Linked DNA regions of Rhodopseudomonas palustris. Each later gene encodes a partner of the first gene's protein in a complex. Links are inferred from orthologs where the notes say so. Each region holds a gene or a part of one and is shown on either strand. Other genes may lie near its edges. The genes, in order: ccmB and ccmE.

What was found.
Region 2: the proteins of ccmB (region 1) and ccmE are in contact, whole or in part, in a solved structure (PDB 8CE8), measured with the Escherichia coli proteins. The link is inferred for Rhodopseudomonas palustris from one-to-one orthologs.

The regions. Positions count from the first base shown.
Region 1 is NZ_CP058907.1:219,311-228,117, reverse strand. What follows is about bases 1,879-4,787. They hold ccmB (heme exporter protein CcmB), read right to left. Parts: upstream 3,713-4,787; coding sequence 3,044-3,712; downstream 1,879-3,043. Other genes in these bases: acnA (aconitate hydratase AcnA), read left to right, coding at 4,527-4,787; ccmA (heme ABC exporter ATP-binding protein CcmA), read right to left, coding at 3,709-4,311; HZF03_RS01040 (heme ABC transporter permease), read right to left, coding at 2,217-2,951; ccmD (heme exporter protein CcmD), read right to left, coding at 2,044-2,217; HZF03_RS01050 (DsbE family thiol:disulfide interchange protein), read right to left, coding at 1,879-2,027. Also shown: signal recognition particle-docking protein FtsY, read left to right, coding at 1-167; HZF03_RS01060 (septation protein A), read left to right, coding at 164-781; HZF03_RS01055 (ComEA family DNA-binding protein), read right to left, coding at 914-1,291; more of HZF03_RS01050, read right to left, coding at 1,431-1,878; more of acnA, read left to right, coding at 4,788-7,244; HZF03_RS01020 (DUF1223 domain-containing protein), read left to right, coding at 7,411-8,166; HZF03_RS01015 (DUF2794 domain-containing protein), read left to right, coding at 8,570-8,807. UniProt on the Escherichia coli protein: Required for the export of heme to the periplasm for the biogenesis of c-type cytochromes.
Region 2 is NZ_CP058907.1:2,063,540-2,072,189, forward strand. Bases 3,112-5,863 are described here. They hold ccmE (cytochrome c maturation protein CcmE), read left to right. Parts: upstream 3,112-4,111; coding sequence 4,112-4,615; downstream 4,616-5,863. Other genes in these bases: ccmI (c-type cytochrome biogenesis protein CcmI), read left to right, coding at 3,112-3,998; HZF03_RS09525 (heme lyase CcmF/NrfE family subunit), read left to right, coding at 4,612-5,863. In the rest of the region: HZF03_RS09500 (sensor histidine kinase), read left to right, coding at 1-542; HZF03_RS09505 (RT0821/Lpp0805 family surface protein), read left to right, coding at 639-1,103; HZF03_RS09510 (hypothetical protein), read left to right, coding at 1,326-2,729; more of ccmI, read left to right, coding at 2,892-3,111; more of HZF03_RS09525, read left to right, coding at 5,864-6,594; HZF03_RS09530 (cytochrome c-type biogenesis protein), read left to right, coding at 6,608-7,105; HZF03_RS09535 (formamidase), read right to left, coding at 7,414-8,436; HZF03_RS24610 (hypothetical protein), read right to left, coding at 8,556-8,650. UniProt on the Escherichia coli protein: Heme chaperone required for the biogenesis of c-type cytochromes. Transiently binds heme delivered by CcmC and transfers the heme to apo-cytochromes in a process facilitated by CcmF and CcmH.

The DNA.
Region 1 (8,807 bases):
TGATGACCAAGCTCGACGGCACGGCGCGCGGCGGCATCCTGGTGGCGATCGCCGAGAAGCATAAGCTGCCGGTGCATTTCATCGGTGTCGGCGAGGGCGTCGAGGATCTGGCGCCGTTCACCGCGCGCGATTTCGCCAAGGCGATCGCCGGCACGGAGGCGGCATGACGGACGACCTGCTCAAGCCCAACCGGCCGCACCCGCTGTTCAAGCTGGCGACCGAGCTTGGGCCGCTGCTGGTGTTCTTCATCGTCAACGCCAAGTTTCATCTGTTCGCCGCGACCGGTGCCTTCATGGTGGCGGTGGTGGCGGCCGTGATCGCGTCCTACGTCGTCACCCGGCATGTGCCGGTGATGGCGCTGGTCACCGCCGTGGTGGTGCTGGTGTTCGGCACCCTGACGCTGGTGCTGCACGACGAGACCTTCATCAAGATGAAGCCGACCATCGTGTACTCGCTGTTCGGCGCGGTGCTCGGCGGCGGGCTGCTGTTCGGCCGCAGCTTCATCGCCATCATGTTCGATCAGGTGTTCAACCTGACGGCGGCGGGCTGGCGCAAGCTGACGCTGCGCTGGGCGCTGTTCTTCTTTGCGATGGCGCTGCTGAACGAAGCAGTTTGGCGGACGCAGTCGACCGACTTCTGGGTCAACTTCAAGGTGTTCGGCGTGGTGCCGCTCACCATGCTGTTCGCGCTGCTGCAGATGCCGCTGACCAAGCGCTACGCGGCTGAACCCGCCACGCTCGAACAGAGCGCAGCCGACGAAGGCGACGTGTCGGGGCGGTGAGGCTGCTTGGCCCCAGGCCGTCATTGCCGGGCTTGACCCGGCAATCCATCTTGTTGTGAAGGGATGGATGCCCGGGTCGAGCCCGGGCATGACGTAGTACGTTGACGCGTTGGCGTCGCGTGATCGCCTGACTTACTTCTGCTTGGCGATGATCTTGTCCTTGATGCCGTCGTAGGTCTTCTGCGGCACGATCTTCTTCTGCACCAGCTCGTCCTTGCCCTTGTAGGGCCGGCCCTTGATGATCGCAGCGGAGTACGCCTTGCCGACGCCGGGGAGCGCGTCGAGCTGTTCGGCGGTCGCCGAGTTGATATCGAGGAGCTCGACCTTCTCCGACTTCGCCGGAGCGGCCGCCTTGGTCTCAGCTTTCGGCGGAGGGGCCATCTTGTCGGATTTGGCGGTCGGCGGCGTGGCCGGCTGCGGAGCCTGCGCCATCGCCGGCGCGGAGGCGAGCAGGCCGAGCGCGACGGCGAGCGGGGCGAGCGTGAGACGACGGAAAGTCGAAGTACCCATCGGATGTCCCTCCAAAGGACGTTGTTAGTAACGCCCGAAGCTCATCCCGGATTCATGGCGCCGCAATGGCGGTGCGATGAACGACCGATAAACGGTCTGATTTATTTTCGAGGGGCTTTTGGCGGTGCTAACAGGTTGGTCAGCTCTGCGACGCCGCCAGCGCCTTGCTGATTTCCGGCTTCAGCACCCTCTCGATGTTGTCCGGCGTAATCGGTCCGACCAGCTTGTAGGCGATCTTGCCGTCGCGCCCGATGACGAAGGTCTCCGGCACGCCGTACACGCCCCATTCGATCGCAGCGCGGCCCGAGGCATCGACCCCGACAGCGGCGAACGGATTGCCGTACCGGCCGAGGAAACGGCGGGCATTGTCGGGCTTGTCCTTGTAGTCGATCCCGACGAGCTGGATGCGGGTGTCCTGCGCCAGCGTCATCAGCAGCGGCGCTTCGTCATGGCAAGGCACGCACCACGACGCCCAGACGTTAACGACGCTGACCTTGCCCTTGAACATCGCCGGATCGAGTCCCGCGACCTGGCTGCCGTCACGGCTCAGGCCGTCCAGCGGCGGTAGCGGCGTCTGCGGCGCCGGCCGCCCGATCAGGGCCGAGGGGATCCGCGACACGTCGCTGTCGCCCAGCCGAAACCAGAACAACACCGCCAGCCCGGCGAACAGCAGCGCCGGCAGCACCACCAGCCAGGAGCGGCGCTTCGGCGAGGCGGGATCGAAGGTGTCGCTCATGATGATCCGTGCGTTGTTAGTGATCGGTGGCGCTGCGGCCGGAGCGGCGGACGGCGCCGCGGGCTTCGAGGTCGCGCAGCCGCGCCTTCTGCTTGCGATAATCCAGCACCACCCAGCCGATCAGCAGCAGCACCACGATCGCGGTCGCGGCGTAGGATGAGACGATGAAGTCCGCGTATTTGCCGAACATCACGCCGCCTCGGCCCGGCTGGCCTGCATCATCTGCAGCGAACGCACCCGCCGGCGCAGGATCTCGTTCCGCATCGCGGCTAGATGCAGCGTCAGAAACAGCAGTGAAAACCCGATCGCGGTGACCAGTAGCGGGATCAGGAACGCCTTGTCGAGCGTCGATCCGCCCACCCGCACCACCGAGGCCGGCTGATGCAGCGTATTCCACCAGTCGACTGAGAACTTGATGATCGGCAGGTTGACGGCGCCGACCAAGGTCAGCACGGCGGCGGCGCGAGCGGCTCGGGACGGGTCCTCGACCGCGCGCCACAGCGCGATCAGTCCGAGATACATCAGAAACAGCACCAGCATCGAGGTCAGCCGGGCGTCCCATTCCCAATAGGTGCCCCACATCGGCCGCCCCCACAGCGAGCCGGTGACCAGCGCGAGAAAGGTGAAGGCCGCGCCGATCGGCGCGGCGGTCTTGGCCGCGACGTCGGCGAGCGGATGCCGCCAGACCAGCGTGCCGAGTGAGGCGACGCTCATCACCCCCCACACGAACATCGCCAGCCAGGCGTTCGGCACGTGCACGAACATGATCTTGACGGTCGCGCCTTGCTGGTAGTCGTCGGGTGCCAGCATGCCCTGGGTCAGTCCCGCCGCCAGCGCCAATGCGGTCGCGGCCGCCAGCCAGGGCAGCAGGCGCCCCGCGAGCGTCAGGAACCGGGTCGGATTGGCGAGTTCGGTCAGCTTCATGACGTCCCTGATAATGGCCGGGGCCCGCACAGGCAATGACGTGACGCAGGTCGGCGGCGACTTCCGAAGGAGTTGATCAGCGGTGATTCGCCCTAATCCAGTCCCTGCCGCAGGCTGGCGGCGGCGGCGAACGGGCCGATCACCAGGCTGAGCAGCGAGATCGCGCACAGGATCGAGAACGGGGTGCCGAACGACACCGGGCCGACGATCGCTGCCTGGGAGGCGGAAACTCCGAAGATCAGCACCGGGATCGACAGCGGCAGCACCAGCACGGCCAGCAGCAGGCCCCCGCGCCGCAGCGCCACCGCCAGTGCGGCGCCGATCATGCCGGTGAAGGTCAGCGCCGGGGTGCCGGCCAGCAGCGTCGCCATCACGGCCAGCGAGGCGCTGCCGTCGAGGTTGAGCAGCAGGCCGAGCACCGGGGTGGCGACGATCAGCGGCAGACCCGCCGCCAGCCAGTGCGCCAGCGCCTTGGCGGCGCAGGTCAGCTCCAGCGGGGTGCGGCTCATCACGATCAGGTCGAGCGAGCCGTCCTCGGCGTCGGCAGTGAACAGCCGGTCGAGCGTCAGCAGGCTGGCGAGCAGCGCGCCGAGCCACAGGATCGCGGGGCCGAGGCGTTTGAGCAGCGCAAGGTCCGGGCCGACCGCGAACGGCATCAGCACCACCACGGTGAGGAAGAACAGTACGCCGATCAGCGCGCCGCCGCCGACACGGAGCGCAATCTTGATATCGCGGCGAATGATGGCGCCGAGCGCGGTCATGTCGCGGCTCCGATCCGCTGCTCGCGCACCGGAATGCCGAGTGGCGTGTGGGTGGCGGCGACGATGATGCCGCCGCGGGTGAGGTGATCCTGCATCAGGCCGACGAACAGCTCCTGGCCTTTGACGTCGAGCGCCGAGGTCGGTTCATCGAGCAGCCAGATCGGCCGCCGCACCACCAGCAGGCGGGCAATCGACAGCCGCCGGCGCTGGCCGGCCGACAGATACGCCGCCGGCAGTTCGGCCGCATGGCCGAGCCCGACCGCCTTGATGCCGGCGCTCAGATCGGTGCGTTCGCCGCCGAGAAAGTCACGCCAGAAGCCGAGATTTTCAGCGACGCTCAGCGACGGCTTGAGCGCGTCGCGATGGCCGAGATAGTGCGCCTGTTCGGCGACCGGCGTATCCGGTTCCCCGCCGTCGAGCGCGATGGTTCCAGCCTCCGGTGTCAGCAGCCCGGCGATCAGCCGCAATAGTGACGTCTTGCCGGCGCCGTTGTGTCCGACCAGCGCCAGCGCTTCGCCGCCGCTCGCCTCGAAGGCCAGTCCGGCGAATACCTCGCGGCCACCTCGTACACACCGTAAGTCGCGCCCCGACAGCCGCATGTATCCCAACCTGTTCCGCTCCGGGATCGGAACGGTCTGCTCACAAATCGATGCGCTCGCCTGTCATTGTCGAACTGGCGGCGCAATTGGAAAGGTTCTATAAGCCGGAACTTGATGCAGCACACGATCGGCGCCTGCAAGCCGGACGGCCTGCCCCTCCGGAGCCAGCATACAAGCTCGCCCAATCGAAAACGATAATCTGGGACCCGCCTTACATGACCTCGCTCGACAGCTTCAAATGCCGGAAGATCCTCAAGGTCGGCAGCAAGTCTTACGTCTATTACAGCCTGCCCACTGCCGAGAAGAACGGCCTGAAGGGGATCTCCCGTCTGCCCTACTCGATGAAGGTGCTGCTGGAAAACCTGCTGCGCAACGAGGACGACCGCACCGTCAAAAAGGCCGACATCATGGCGGTCGCCAAGTGGATGCGGAAGAAGGCGCTGGAGCACGAAATCGCATTCCGCCCGGCGCGCGTGCTGATGCAGGACTTCACCGGCGTGCCGGCCGTGGTCGATCTGGCGGCGATGCGCAACGCGATGCAGAAGCTCGGTGGTGATGCCGAGAAGATCAATCCGCTGGTGCCGGTCGACCTCGTGATCGACCACTCGGTGATCGTCAACTTCTTCGGTAACAACCAGGCGTTCAAGAAGAACGTCGCCGAGGAGTACAAGCAGAACCAGGAGCGCTACGAGTTCCTGAAGTGGGGCCAGAAGGCATTCTCGAACTTCGCGGTGGTGCCGCCCGGCACCGGCATCTGCCACCAGGTCAATCTCGAGTACTTGGCGCAGACGGTCTGGACCAAGAAGGAGAAGATGACGATCGGCCGCAAGACCGGTACCTTCGAAGTCGCCTATCCGGACACGCTGGTCGGTACCGACTCGCACACCACCATGGTCAACGGTCTCGCCGTGCTCGGCTGGGGCGTCGGTGGCATTGAGGCGGAAGCTGCGATGCTCGGCCAGCCGCTGTCGATGCTGCTGCCCGAAGTGGTCGGCTTCAAGCTCAAGGGCGCGCTCAAGGAAGGCGTCACCGCGACTGACCTGGTGCTGACCGTCACCCAGATGCTGCGTAAGCAGGGCGTGGTCGGCAAGTTCGTCGAATTCTTCGGCCCGGGCCTCGACAACCTCTCGGTCGCCGACAAGGCGACGATCGCCAATATGGCGCCGGAATACGGTGCGACCTGCGGCTTCTTCCCGGTCGACGGTGAAACCATCGATTACTTGAAGACCTCGGGCCGTGCCTCGGCGCGGGTCGCGCTGGTCGAGAAGTACGCCAAGGCGCAGGGCCTGTTCCGCACCGCCAAGTCGCCGGACCCGGTGTTCACCGTGACGCTGACGCTGGACCTCGCCGACGTGGTGCCGTCGCTGGCCGGTCCGAAGCGTCCCGAGGGTCGCGTCGCGCTGCCGGCGGTGGCGGAAGGCTTCACCACGGCGATGGACGCCGAATACAAGAAGGCGCTCGACGGCGCCCGCTACAAGGTCGAAGGCCGCAATTTCGATATCGGCCATGGTGACGTGGTGATCGCGGCGATCACCTCCTGCACCAACACCTCGAACCCGAGCGTGCTGATCGGCGCCGGCCTGTTGGCGCGTAACGCCGCCGCCAAGGGCCTCAAAGCGGCGCCGTGGGTGAAGACCTCGCTGGCCCCGGGCTCGCAGGTCGTCGCCGAGTATCTGGCGAACTCGGGTCTGCAGAAGGACCTCGACAAGGTCGGCTTCAACCTGGTCGGCTTCGGCTGCACCACCTGCATCGGCAATTCCGGCCCGCTGCCGGAGGAGATCTCGAAGTCGATCAACGACAACGGCATCGTTGCCGCCGCCGTGCTGTCGGGCAACCGCAACTTCGAAGGCCGCGTCTCGCCAGACGTGCAGGCGAACTATCTGGCGTCGCCGCCGCTGGTGGTGGCCTACGCGCTCGCCGGCTCGGTGACCAAGAACCTCGCGGTCGATCCGATCGGCACCGGCAAGGACGGCAAGCCGGTTTACCTGAAGGACATCTGGCCGAGCACCAAGGAGATCAACGCCTTCGTCAAGAAGTACGTGACCTCCAAGATCTTCAAGGCGCGCTACGCCGACGTGTTCAAGGGCGACACCAACTGGCGCAAGATCAAGACGGTCGAGTCCGAGACCTACAAGTGGAACATGTCGTCGACCTACGTGCAGAACCCGCCGTATTTCGAAGGCATGACCAAGCAGCCGGAGCCGATCACCGACGTGGTCGACGCCCGCGTGCTGGCGCTGTTCGGCGACAAGATCACCACCGACCACATCTCGCCGGCCGGTTCGATCAAGCTGACGTCGCCGGCTGGTAAGTACCTGACCGAGCGTCAGGTCCGCCCGGCCGACTTCAATCAGTACGGCACCCGCCGCGGCAACCACGAAGTGATGATGCGCGGCACCTTCGCCAACATCCGCATCAAGAACCACATGCTGAAGGGCGCCGACGGCAACATTCCGGAAGGCGGCCTGACCAAGCACTGGCCCGACGGCGAGCAGATGTCGATCTACGACGCTGCCATGAAGTACCAGGAAGAGAAGGTGCCGCTGGTGGTGTTCGCCGGTGCCGAATACGGCAACGGTTCGTCGCGCGACTGGGCCGCGAAGGGCACCCGTCTGCTCGGCGTTCGCGCCGTGATCTGCCAGAGCTTCGAGCGTATCCACCGCTCGAACCTGGTCGGCATGGGCGTGCTGCCGCTGACCTTCGAAGAGGGCACCTCGTGGGCCTCGCTCGGCCTCAAGGGCGACGAGAAGGTCACGATCCGCGGCCTCGAGGGCGACCTCAAGCCGCGGCAGATGCTGGAAGCCGAGATCACCTCGGCTGCAGGCAAGCGCAAGCGCGTGCCGCTGCTGTGCCGCATCGATACGCTCGACGAACTCGATTACTACCGCAACGGCGGTATTCTGCACTACGTGCTGCGCAAGCTCGCGGCCTGAGCCGCGATCTTCGCCGATAGGCGCAGAATGCCTCACTGCGAAGTGAGTGGCAGGTGAACGGAAGGCGGCCTATGCAAAGGGCCGCCTTTTCGTTTTAAGGCTCCTCGATGGATGGCGGCGTGCCGCCGTCCCGAAGCACTCGGCAAAGGCGGCTCGGCAAACGACGATGAATGGTGTTGGTGGATTTTCGCGGTGGTCCGGCGCACTCGGCCTGTGCGTGACGATCGCGACGGCGGACCTTGCTGCCGCCGAGCCCCGCGCCGTGGTTGAGCTGTTCACCTCGCAAGGTTGTTCGTCCTGTCCGCCGGCGGACAAGATCATCGGCGAACTTGCACGTGATCCGTCGGTGATCGCCCTAAGCCTCCCGATCGATTACTGGGACTATCTCGGCTGGAAAGACACCTTGGCCGACTCGCGTTTTACCGCTCGCCAGAAAGCCTACTCGCAAGTGCGAGGCGATCGGGACGTGTTCACCCCACAGGTCGTCGTCAACGGGTCGGCGCACCTCGTCGGCAGCAATCGGGCCGGCATCGACAGCGCGATCAAGACCACCGACAAGACCGACGGGGTGATGACCGTACCGGTCTCGGTGGCGGTCGAGGGCAAAGAGATCAAAGTCTCGGTCGCAGCGGCGCCCCAGGGCGAGACCGCCAAGAGCGGCGAGGTCTGGATTTGCGCGGTGTCCAAAGCGATTCCGATCGAGATCGGGCGCGGCGAGAACCGCGGCCGGCACGTCACCTACCACAACGTGGTGCGCAATCTGCTGAAGGTCGGCGATTGGACCGGTGCGGCGGAGCATTGGACGGTGCCGCTGGAGAATGTCGTCGGCGACGGCGTCGATGCGGCGGCGGTCTATGTGCAGAACGGTAGCCGCGAAAAGCCCGGTGCGATGCTCGGGGCCGCCTTCACGTCGCTGAACTAAAGGCTGACATCTGCGATTGGGGGAAAGCAGCCTGTGCTGCTGCGTAACCCTTGGCTGCGTGCTTCATGACCGGAAGCGAGCCGGCCCCCTTAAAACAAAAAAGGACCAACTTGCGTCGGCCCAGGAGGGGGATCGAGGTTCTGCGTACAGGCCCGATCCCGACTGCTTCGGGGGGCTGGGGGCTGAGGAATCCGAAGCCGAAGGGACCGGGCCAACGCAGTGATAGCGTTATCGCAAGCGGGCTTGGCGCGCGCTGGGCGAAAATCGGGCGGCAATAAGAATTCGGCTAACGAAGGCGTGAGGCGCACGCGCAAAAGCGCGGTTTCGGCGCCTGCTGCTTTCGGTCCCCTTGCGGCCCGGCGCCCGCAGCGCAATCATGTCAGCGTCGTGACAGGAGGCGCCGATGGATCTGATTTCCGGGGAGGCTGATCCCAGCGAGAGCCGCGCAGCGGAGCGCCCAGGCACCGCACCGCTGCAGGGACTGGTCACCTTCAACCGCCTGGAGCTCAATCGCATCCTCAACCTCTATGGTCGGATGGTCGCGGCCGGCGAATGGCGCGATTACGCCATCGACTTCCTCAAAGACACCGCGGTGTTCTCGATCTTCCGCCGCGCCTCCGAAGTGCCAATCTACCGCATCG
Region 2 (8,650 bases), 1.8 Mb from region 1 along the record:
TGATGGAGCAGGCCGAGCTGATGCGCAGCCAGGTCACCCATCATCTGGAGCGCGCCCGGATCGCGGCGCGGCTCACCGTCATCGGCACCATCACCGAGGTCGAGCCGGTGATCGAGGCGCTGCGCCGGACCATGGAGAAGATCCACCGCGACCGTGCCATCCAGGTCCGCGCCGAGGTCGCGCCCGGCCTCAAGTTCCGCGGCGAGCGCCAGGACCTCGAGGAGATGGTCGGCAATCTGGTCGACAACGCCTGCAAATGGGCGGCCGGGCGGGTGTTCATCGCCGTCACCGGCGAGAAGGGCGACGAGCCGGGCGGTCCGCCCAAGCTGCGGATCGTGGTCGACGACGACGGTATTGGGCTGTCGGCCGAGCAGCGCGCGATCGTCGCCCGGCGCGGCAAGCGGCTCGACGAGAGCAAGCCCGGCTCCGGCCTCGGTCTGGCAATTGTCGTTGATCTTGCAGCGCTTTACGGCGGCGAGCTGAAGCTCGACAACGCCCCGATCGGCGGCCTGCGCGCCGAGCTATGGCTGCCTGCGGCATAACGAGCCGCGCAGTTGCCACAGGGGCGCCAGAATTTGCATCTTGTTTTCCTTAACGGTTATGGATGTAGGCTGTTGGCCTTCGGGGAGCCGTTGGGGATGACCATGACGTCTTGGGGGGTGAAGCCGCTGTTGCTGCTCACCGGCGCGCTGGCGCTGGCTGGGTGCGATCGTACGTCCGGGCTGGTGGCCCGGGTGGATTCCTTCACCAGCACCGCGACCTCGGATTTCGGCCGCAATGACGGCAGCGCCGCGGTCGATGCCGCCGCAATGGGCGGCCTGATCGGGCCGAAGATCGGCGCGCTGCTCAATGCCGAAGACCGCCGGCTGGCCTATGCGGCCGAGCTGGAAGCGCTCGATCGTGGCGAATCCGGAGCCCCGGTGGCGTGGAAGAACGCGTCCTCAGGCCGCTACGGCAACATCGTGCCCGGGCCGGTCTATATGAAGCAAGGCGCTACCTGCCGCGGCTACTCGCACGCGGTGACGATCGGCCAGCAGATCGAGATCTCCCGCGGCACCGCCTGCCGCGCTCAGGACGGCGCCCCCTGGACGGCGCAAGGCTGACCGGCATCTGCTCCCGGCGCGCTGGAAGCCGAAATTTTTCAGCGTGTTATCGTCATGAGCGGCAGTTGCAGCAGAGTGTGAATCCGGCGTTCGCGGCGGTCACCTCAACCCCTTCTTAACATCGCCGTGGCTATCTCTGGAGGGTAGCGCCGTGGCGTGACGGGCACCATGCGAGTGGTGCGCAATTCCACGCGTGCCGACAGCCTGCAAACCATTGGGCGCATGAGCCAGACACCCACCGAACGGCTGAGAGATTATCTCTCCCAGCTCCCGCCGCAGTCCCAAGCGCTGCTGATGCGGGAATTCGAGCGTGCGCTCGAACGAGGCGAGGATGTCGCGGTCGCCAGCTTCGTGCTGGAGGAGTTGCGCAAGATCGTTCGCGGCTCCGAGGACGACAACAAGCCTCGCTCCGAGGATCCGGCCCGGCTGATGTTCCGGGTGCTGGAACCGTTTCTGATCGATCCCAAGGAATCGCCGCGGCCTGGACAGCTCCGGCGCTCGTCGCTGACCTCGGTCTGGCAGTGGCTGGAGCGCGAGGGCATTCCGGATCAGATCCGCGAATTCGAAGCCGGGCTGATCGGCCTGCGCGGCGCGCCGGCGTCGCAAGTCGAGCAACTGGTCCGCAAGCTGCAGCAGGCCGCCGCCGCTGCGATCGACAAGCTGATCAATCCCGAGCCGGGCGTCGACCGCCAGCGCGCGATGTCGAGGGTCGGACCGCCGTCCGCAGTCGAGGATCTGGCGCCGATCGGCGCGGTGCTGAAGAACCGCGACGCCATCGACACCTTCAACGGCAAGCTCTCCAGCAACCTGCGGGTGTTCGGCGACAGCCAGGTCAATTCGATGATCGCGGCGCTCAACGTGCCGGCGCTGCAGACGCCGATCCTGCTGCCGTTCGCGCTGACGCTGATCCTCAATCACCTCAACCAGCCGTGGCAGATCGTCCGGATGGCGATCAAGGTCGCGGGCTCGGACGACGAGATCAAGGTCGCGGCCACGCCTTACGGCGTCGCCGTCACCATGGCGATCCAGGATCTGGCGCGGCTCACTGCCGATCTGCGCGAGGAAATCCGCCGCGGCCACTACGGCAACGTCGCCGAAAATCTGAAAGTGATTCACGACGGCATTCGCGGCCTGCGCACCGAACTCGACATCCGCAGCGACTCGTCGTGGGGCAAGCAGCTCGCCGCGATCCGCGTCGACATCTCCAACGCGGTGAAGTCGGAGATCGAGAGCGTGCCGGGCAGGGTGCGCCGGCTGCTGCGGCAGCGTCCCGACAAGGACATCGCCAGCGGCGCCAAGCTCGACCAGCTCGAGGTCGACGAGACCGCCGCGCTGATCGATTTCGTCGCGGTGTGCCGCACCTATGCCAGCGAGCTGGCGATCAACGAAGTGACGCAGCGGACCTATTCCGAGCTACAGCAATATGTCGAGAAGTCCACCGACGCGCTGGTGCAGTCGCTGCGCGGCTCCGACGCCCGGGTCAAGCCGTTCCGGCATCAGCAGGCGCAGGCCGCGGTCCGGTTCTGCGAATTGCTGTTCAGCCACGACTACGCCTCGCTGATGAGTCGCGCGGTCGAAAACGCCATGGTCGTGGTGGAACGCAAGCCGGCGGCGCGGGCGGGCTGAACTCCCCTTTGATTCAAATCAAGTTTCGTCCCCTGCGGCGCCTTATCCGGTGCCGCAAATGTCAATTGCGGCTATCGTCCGACCATGGTGTAACCCGCCCGGATTTTCGACCTGCCGGGCCGGTGCCGCGGCTCCTTAGTCTTCACCCGGAACCTCGCTCGAATGGCGCTTTGGTTTGTGTTCGCGATGATGACGGCCGTGGCGGTGTTCGCCGTGCTGTGGCCGCTCGGGCGTAGCGTCAAGGCGCAGCGCGATGGCAGCGAGGCGGCGGTCTACAAGGACCAACTCGCCGAGGTCGACCGCGATGCCGCGATCGGGCTGATCGGCCCCTCCGAAGCCTCCGCCGCCAAGGTCGAGATCGGCCGCCGGCTGCTCGCCAGCGCCGAGGCTGAACGCACCACCCCGACCACCACCCGCCGCGGCCTGCGCCGCTTGGTTGCGCTGACGGCGCTGGTCGGACTGCCGGTGCTTGCGGTCGCGATCTATCTGCCGCTTGGCTCGCCGACGCTGCCGGACGAGCCGCTGGTGGCGCGGGCCAAGGCGCCGGCCAGCTCGCAGCCGCTCGACAATCTGGTGGCCCAGGTCGAGGCGCATCTGGAGAAGAACCCGACCGACGGCCGCGGCTGGACCGTGCTGGCGCCGGTGCTGGCCAAGACCGGCCGGTTCGAGGATGCGGCGCGCGCCTATCGCAATGCGATTACTTACGCCGGCGAGACCGCGGACCGCCGCGCCGATCTCGGCGAGGTGCTGACTTCGGCGGCGGGCGGTGTCGTGACCGCCGACGCCAAGACCGAATTCGAGCGTGCGGTCGCGCTCAATCAGGATGAAGCCAAGGCGCGCTACTTCCTCGGCCTCGCTGCCGAACAGGATGGCCGCCCAAAGGACGCCGCGACGATCTGGCGCGCGATGCTGGAGAAGGCGCCGGCCGACGCGCCGTGGCGGCCGATGCTGCAGACCGAGCTCGCCCGCGTCGACGGCACCGCCAAGCAGCCGGCGTTGCCGGAAGGCGCGGCCGCTGCCGTGCAGAACATGAGCGAAGCCGATCGTGCCGCGATGATCCAGGGCATGGTCGCCAAGCTCGCCGCGCGACTGAAGCAGAACGGCGACGACGTCGACGGCTGGCTGCGGCTGGTGCGCGCCTATATGGTGCTCGGCGACACCGACAAGGCCAAGAGCGCGCAGACCGAAGCGCGCCAGGCGGTCGCCGACAAGCCCGACCGGCTGAAGCAGCTCAACGACGGCCTCAAGGGCCTCGGGCTCGACGGCTGACGATTGCAGCACGAACGATGTGTTTTCGACATCTTCGTCAGACAAACAGTTCGAGCGACGCCGCGAAGCGTCGCTTGTGAACATCCGGTAGAGGACGCCGAGGCGAACGAACCATGACGCGTAAACAGCGGCGGTTGTTGATGATCGGGGGCGCCGGGGTGGTGCTCATCGTGGCGGTGGGGCTGGTGCTCAACGCGCTGCGCGACTCGATCGTGTTCTTCTCGACGCCGAAGATGGTGGCCGAACAGCACATCGAGGCCGGCAAGCGGTTCCGGCTCGGCGGCGTGGTCGAGCCCGGCTCGCTGCAGCGCGGCGAGCAACTCAGGGTGTCGTTCAAGGTCACCGACGGCGCGGCCAGCCTGCCGGTCGCCTACAAGGGCATTCTGCCGGACCTGTTCCGCGAAGGGCAGGGCGTGATCGCCGAAGGCTCGCTCGACAAGGCCGGCGTGTTCGAAGCCGACACCGTGCTCGCCAAGCACGACGAGAAGTACATGCCGAAGGAAGTCGCCGACGCCTTGAAGAAGGACGGCCACTGGAAGGACGACTACGGCAAGAAGCCCCCCGGTGAGACGACCGCGGGCCAGACCTCGGCGAATGCGGCGGAGGGCGGCAAATGATCGCCGAGGCCGGGCACTACGCACTGGTTCTGGCGCTGGCTCTGGCGCTGATCCAGTCCACCGTTCCGCTGCTCGGCGCGCGGCTCAATGACGGCGCGCTGATGAACGTGGCGCGCTCGACCGCGCTGGTGCAGTTGCTGTTCGCTGGCCTGTCGTTCACCGCGCTGGTGTGGCTGCACGTCACCTCCGACTTCTCGGTGGTGAACGTGTACGAGAACTCCCACTCGATGAAGCCGCTGCTCTACAAGATCACCGGCGTGTGGGGGAACCACGAAGGCTCGATGCTGCTGTGGGTGGCGATCCTGGCGCTGTTCGGCGGCCTGGTCGCGGCGTTCGGCAACAACCTGCCGCTGTCGCTCCGCGCCCACGTGTTGGCTGTTCAGGGCTGGGTCGCAACTGCGTTCTATCTGTTCATCCTGATCACCTCGAACCCGTTCGCGCGGATTGCCAATGCGCCGGCCGAAGGCCGCGATCTCAACCCGGTGCTGCAGGATATCGGTCTCGCGGTGCATCCGCCGATGCTGTACCTCGGCTATGTCGGGTTCTCGATTTCGTTCTCGTTCGCCGCCGCGGCGCTGATGGAAGGCCGGCTCGACGCCGCCTGGGCGCGCTGGGTGCGGCCGTGGACACTGGTCGCCTGGATCTTCCTCACCCTCGGCATCGCGATGGGCTCGTATTGGGCCTACTACGAACTCGGCTGGGGCGGCTGGTGGTTCTGGGACCCGGTCGAGAACGCCTCGCTGATGCCGTGGCTCGCCGGCACCGCGCTCTTGCACTCGGCGCTGGTGATGGAGAAGCGCAACGCGCTGAAGGTCTGGACCATCCTGCTGTCGATCCTGACCTTCTCGCTGTCGCTGCTCGGCACCTTCCTGGTGCGCTCCGGCGTGCTCACCTCGGTGCACGCCTTCGCCACCGATCCGTCGCGCGGCGTGTTCATCCTGATCATCCTGTGCGTGTTCATCGGCGGCAGCCTGACGCTGTTCGCCTGGCGGGCTTCGTCGCTCAAGCAGGGCGGTCTGTTCGCGCCGATCTCGCGCGAAGGCTCGCTGGTGCTGAACAATCTGTTCCTCACCACCGCCTGCGCCACCGTGTTCGTCGGCACGCTGTATCCGCTGGCGCTGGAAGTGCTGACCGGCGACAAGATCTCGGTCGGCGCGCCGTTCTTCAATCTCACCTTCGGCCCGCTGATGGTGCCGCTGCTGGTCGCGGTGCCGTTTGGTCCGCTGCTGGCCTGGAAGCGCGGCGATCTGGTCGGCGCCGCGCAGCGGCTGATCGCCGCCGGCGTGGTGGCGCTGCTGGCGGTCTCCTTCGTGTACGCCTGGGTCCATGGCGGCGCGGTGCTGGCGCCGCTGGCGATCGGGCTTGCGGTGTTCGTCATCCTCGGCGCGCTGATCGACATCGCCGAGCGCATTGCGCTGTTCCGCGGTCCGCTGTCGATCTCGCTGCGCCGGGCCTCCGGCCTGCCGCGCTCGGCCTGGGGCACGATGTTCGCCCATGCGGCGCTCGGCGTGACGCTGATCGGCATCGTCTGCGAGACCACCTGGAACAGCGAGTACATCGCCGCGATGAAGCCGGGGGACAGCACCAAGCTCGCCGGCTACGAGTTCAAGTTCGAAGGCGCCAATCAGCGCCAGGGACCGAACTATCGCGAGTTGCTGACGCAGTTCACGGTGACCGAGAACGGCCGGCTGGTCGGCGGCATGGCGCCGTCGAAGCGTAGCTTCATCACCCGCGGCTCCTCCACCACCGAGGCGGCGCTGCTGACCCGCGGCTTCAGCCAGCTCTACATCTCGCTCGGCGATCTCAACGACCAGGGCGCGGTGACGGTGCGGATCTATCACAAGCCGATGGTGCTGCTGATCTGGTTCGGCCCGATCCTGATGGCGCTCGGCGGCCTGCTGTCGCTGTCCGATCGCCGCTTGCGGGTCGGTGCGCCGAAACCCGCCAAGGCGCCGCGCGTACTGCAGCCGGCCGAGTAGGGTGGAGAGACCGATGCGGAAGCTAGTCGCCGCTCTGTTCATCGTGTTCGCGACCGTCGTCGCGTCGCCGCTGGCGCATGCGGTGCAGCCCGACGAGGTGATGGCCGATCCGAAGCAGGAGTCGCGGGCGCGCGAGCTATCGCGCGAGCTGCGCTGCATGGTGTGCCAGAACCAGTCGATCGACGATTCCGACGCGACGCTCGCGAAGGACCTGCGGCTGCTGGTGCGCGAGCGGATCGCGGCCGGCGACAGCAACAAGCAGGTGATCGACTATCTCGTCTCGCGCTACGGCGAGTTCGTGCTCCTGAAGCCGCGGTTCGAGACGCACACGCTGCTGCTGTGGCTGCTGCCGCCGCTGGTGCTGGTCGCCGGCGGCCTCGGCCTGTGGCTGCACATCCGCCGACGCAGCCGCGACGCCGCCCGTGCCAGCGACGCCCCGAAGCCGCTCAGTGCCGACGAGCAGGCGCGGCTCGACAAGCTGCTGGCCGAGGGCGCGGATCAAGCGCCCTAATTTTGCAGCAGAGCTGATCGGATCTCTCCGAACGTGGCCGAGCAGGCGGGAGCGGTCCTGTGCTCCGCTCAATTCGCCGGGTGTAACATGGTCAGCGACAACGGCGCCGAGTTCGCGCGGAACGGCGCGATGGACGTCGGCGTTCGCGGCGCGCGGCGATGATGAACTCTTGCGCCCCCGCATGGCACACTGCAGCGACGCTCGTGGCGAAGGTTCTAGGGCGGTCCGGCCTTCAAGCCCGCCCCTCACTCAAGGACCCGGTCGCCGTGGCGGCCGGGTCTCCCTTGGGATGACGAGATCGGTGGGAGCTACTCCGCCGCGATCGGCTTCGGCATCGGGCCGAGCTTGACGCCGTCCGGATAATACTTCCAGCCGTCGCGGACCTTGATCTTGTCGTCCCAGGGAAGCTTGTAGTTGCCTTCGGCGAGGTCGCGCACCCAGGTCAGGTAGTTCGCCTTTTCGCCGCCGGGCTTGCCGACATAGGCACGGCAGCCGAGGTTGAAGATGTTGTTCTCCAGCGCCCAGTTCTCGCGCGCCTTGTCGACCAGGCGGGGGAACAGTTCGGCGGTGACGATCTCCCAGGGATTGCGGTGGCCCTGCTGGATGACGTTGCCGTCGTAATTGCACACCGTGCCTTCGCCGAAGTAATAGAACACGCCGTCGTAGCCGGCCAGGTTGACCGACATGGTGTACATCAGGTTCTGCCAGGCGTTGGTCCGGTTGGTCCAGATCCACTGATCATTGACCTGGGTCGAATAGCCGGAGATCCGGATGTAGACGTTGGCGCCCTTGTAGGCGGCCTCGCGCGCCAGTTCCGGGAACATGCCGTCGTGGCAGATGCAGACCGCGAGTTTCGAGCCCTTCGGGCCGTCGCACACCGGCATGCCGTAATTGCCCGGCGACCACGGCTCGATCGGCACCCACGGCTGCAGCTTGCGATAATGCAGCGCCAGTTCGCCGTCGGCGTTGATGATGATCGCGGTGTTGAACGGCGGCAGCGACGGATCGTCGTTACGCTCCATCAGCGAGAACACGCCCCAGACCTTGTTGCGCTTGCACGCCTGCTTGAACGCGCCGATCTCCGGCGAATCCACCGTCAGCAGCATCTCGTCGTAGGTCCAGATCGCGGTGTTGAGACCCTGGGTCGAATATTCGGGGAACACGATCAGATCGAGATCGGGGTAGCCGGCTTTGGTGGTGTCGACCGCGCGGCAGATCTGCTTGACCTGGATTTGGATATCCTCCGGCCCGCTGACCACCGGCACGGGATATTGGATCATCGCAACGAGCAGGGCTTCGTCCCACGCGCTTACGCTTCCGGTACTTGCCATAACTTGGCTCCATGTAACGTTAGAACGTCACGTCTATGGAACTGCAGCGGTCGGTGGCGAATACGCTGTTCTACGTAACGGGCTTCGTAATCTTGAGCAGGTGCATGCGCGGCGTCGGCTCAGGCCGCGTCCGTGACGCGTCGCCACCCCGGAAACGGGTCGGGCAGGTGACGGTAACTGTTCGGATCGAACGCCTCGGCGCTGGCCGGCTCGG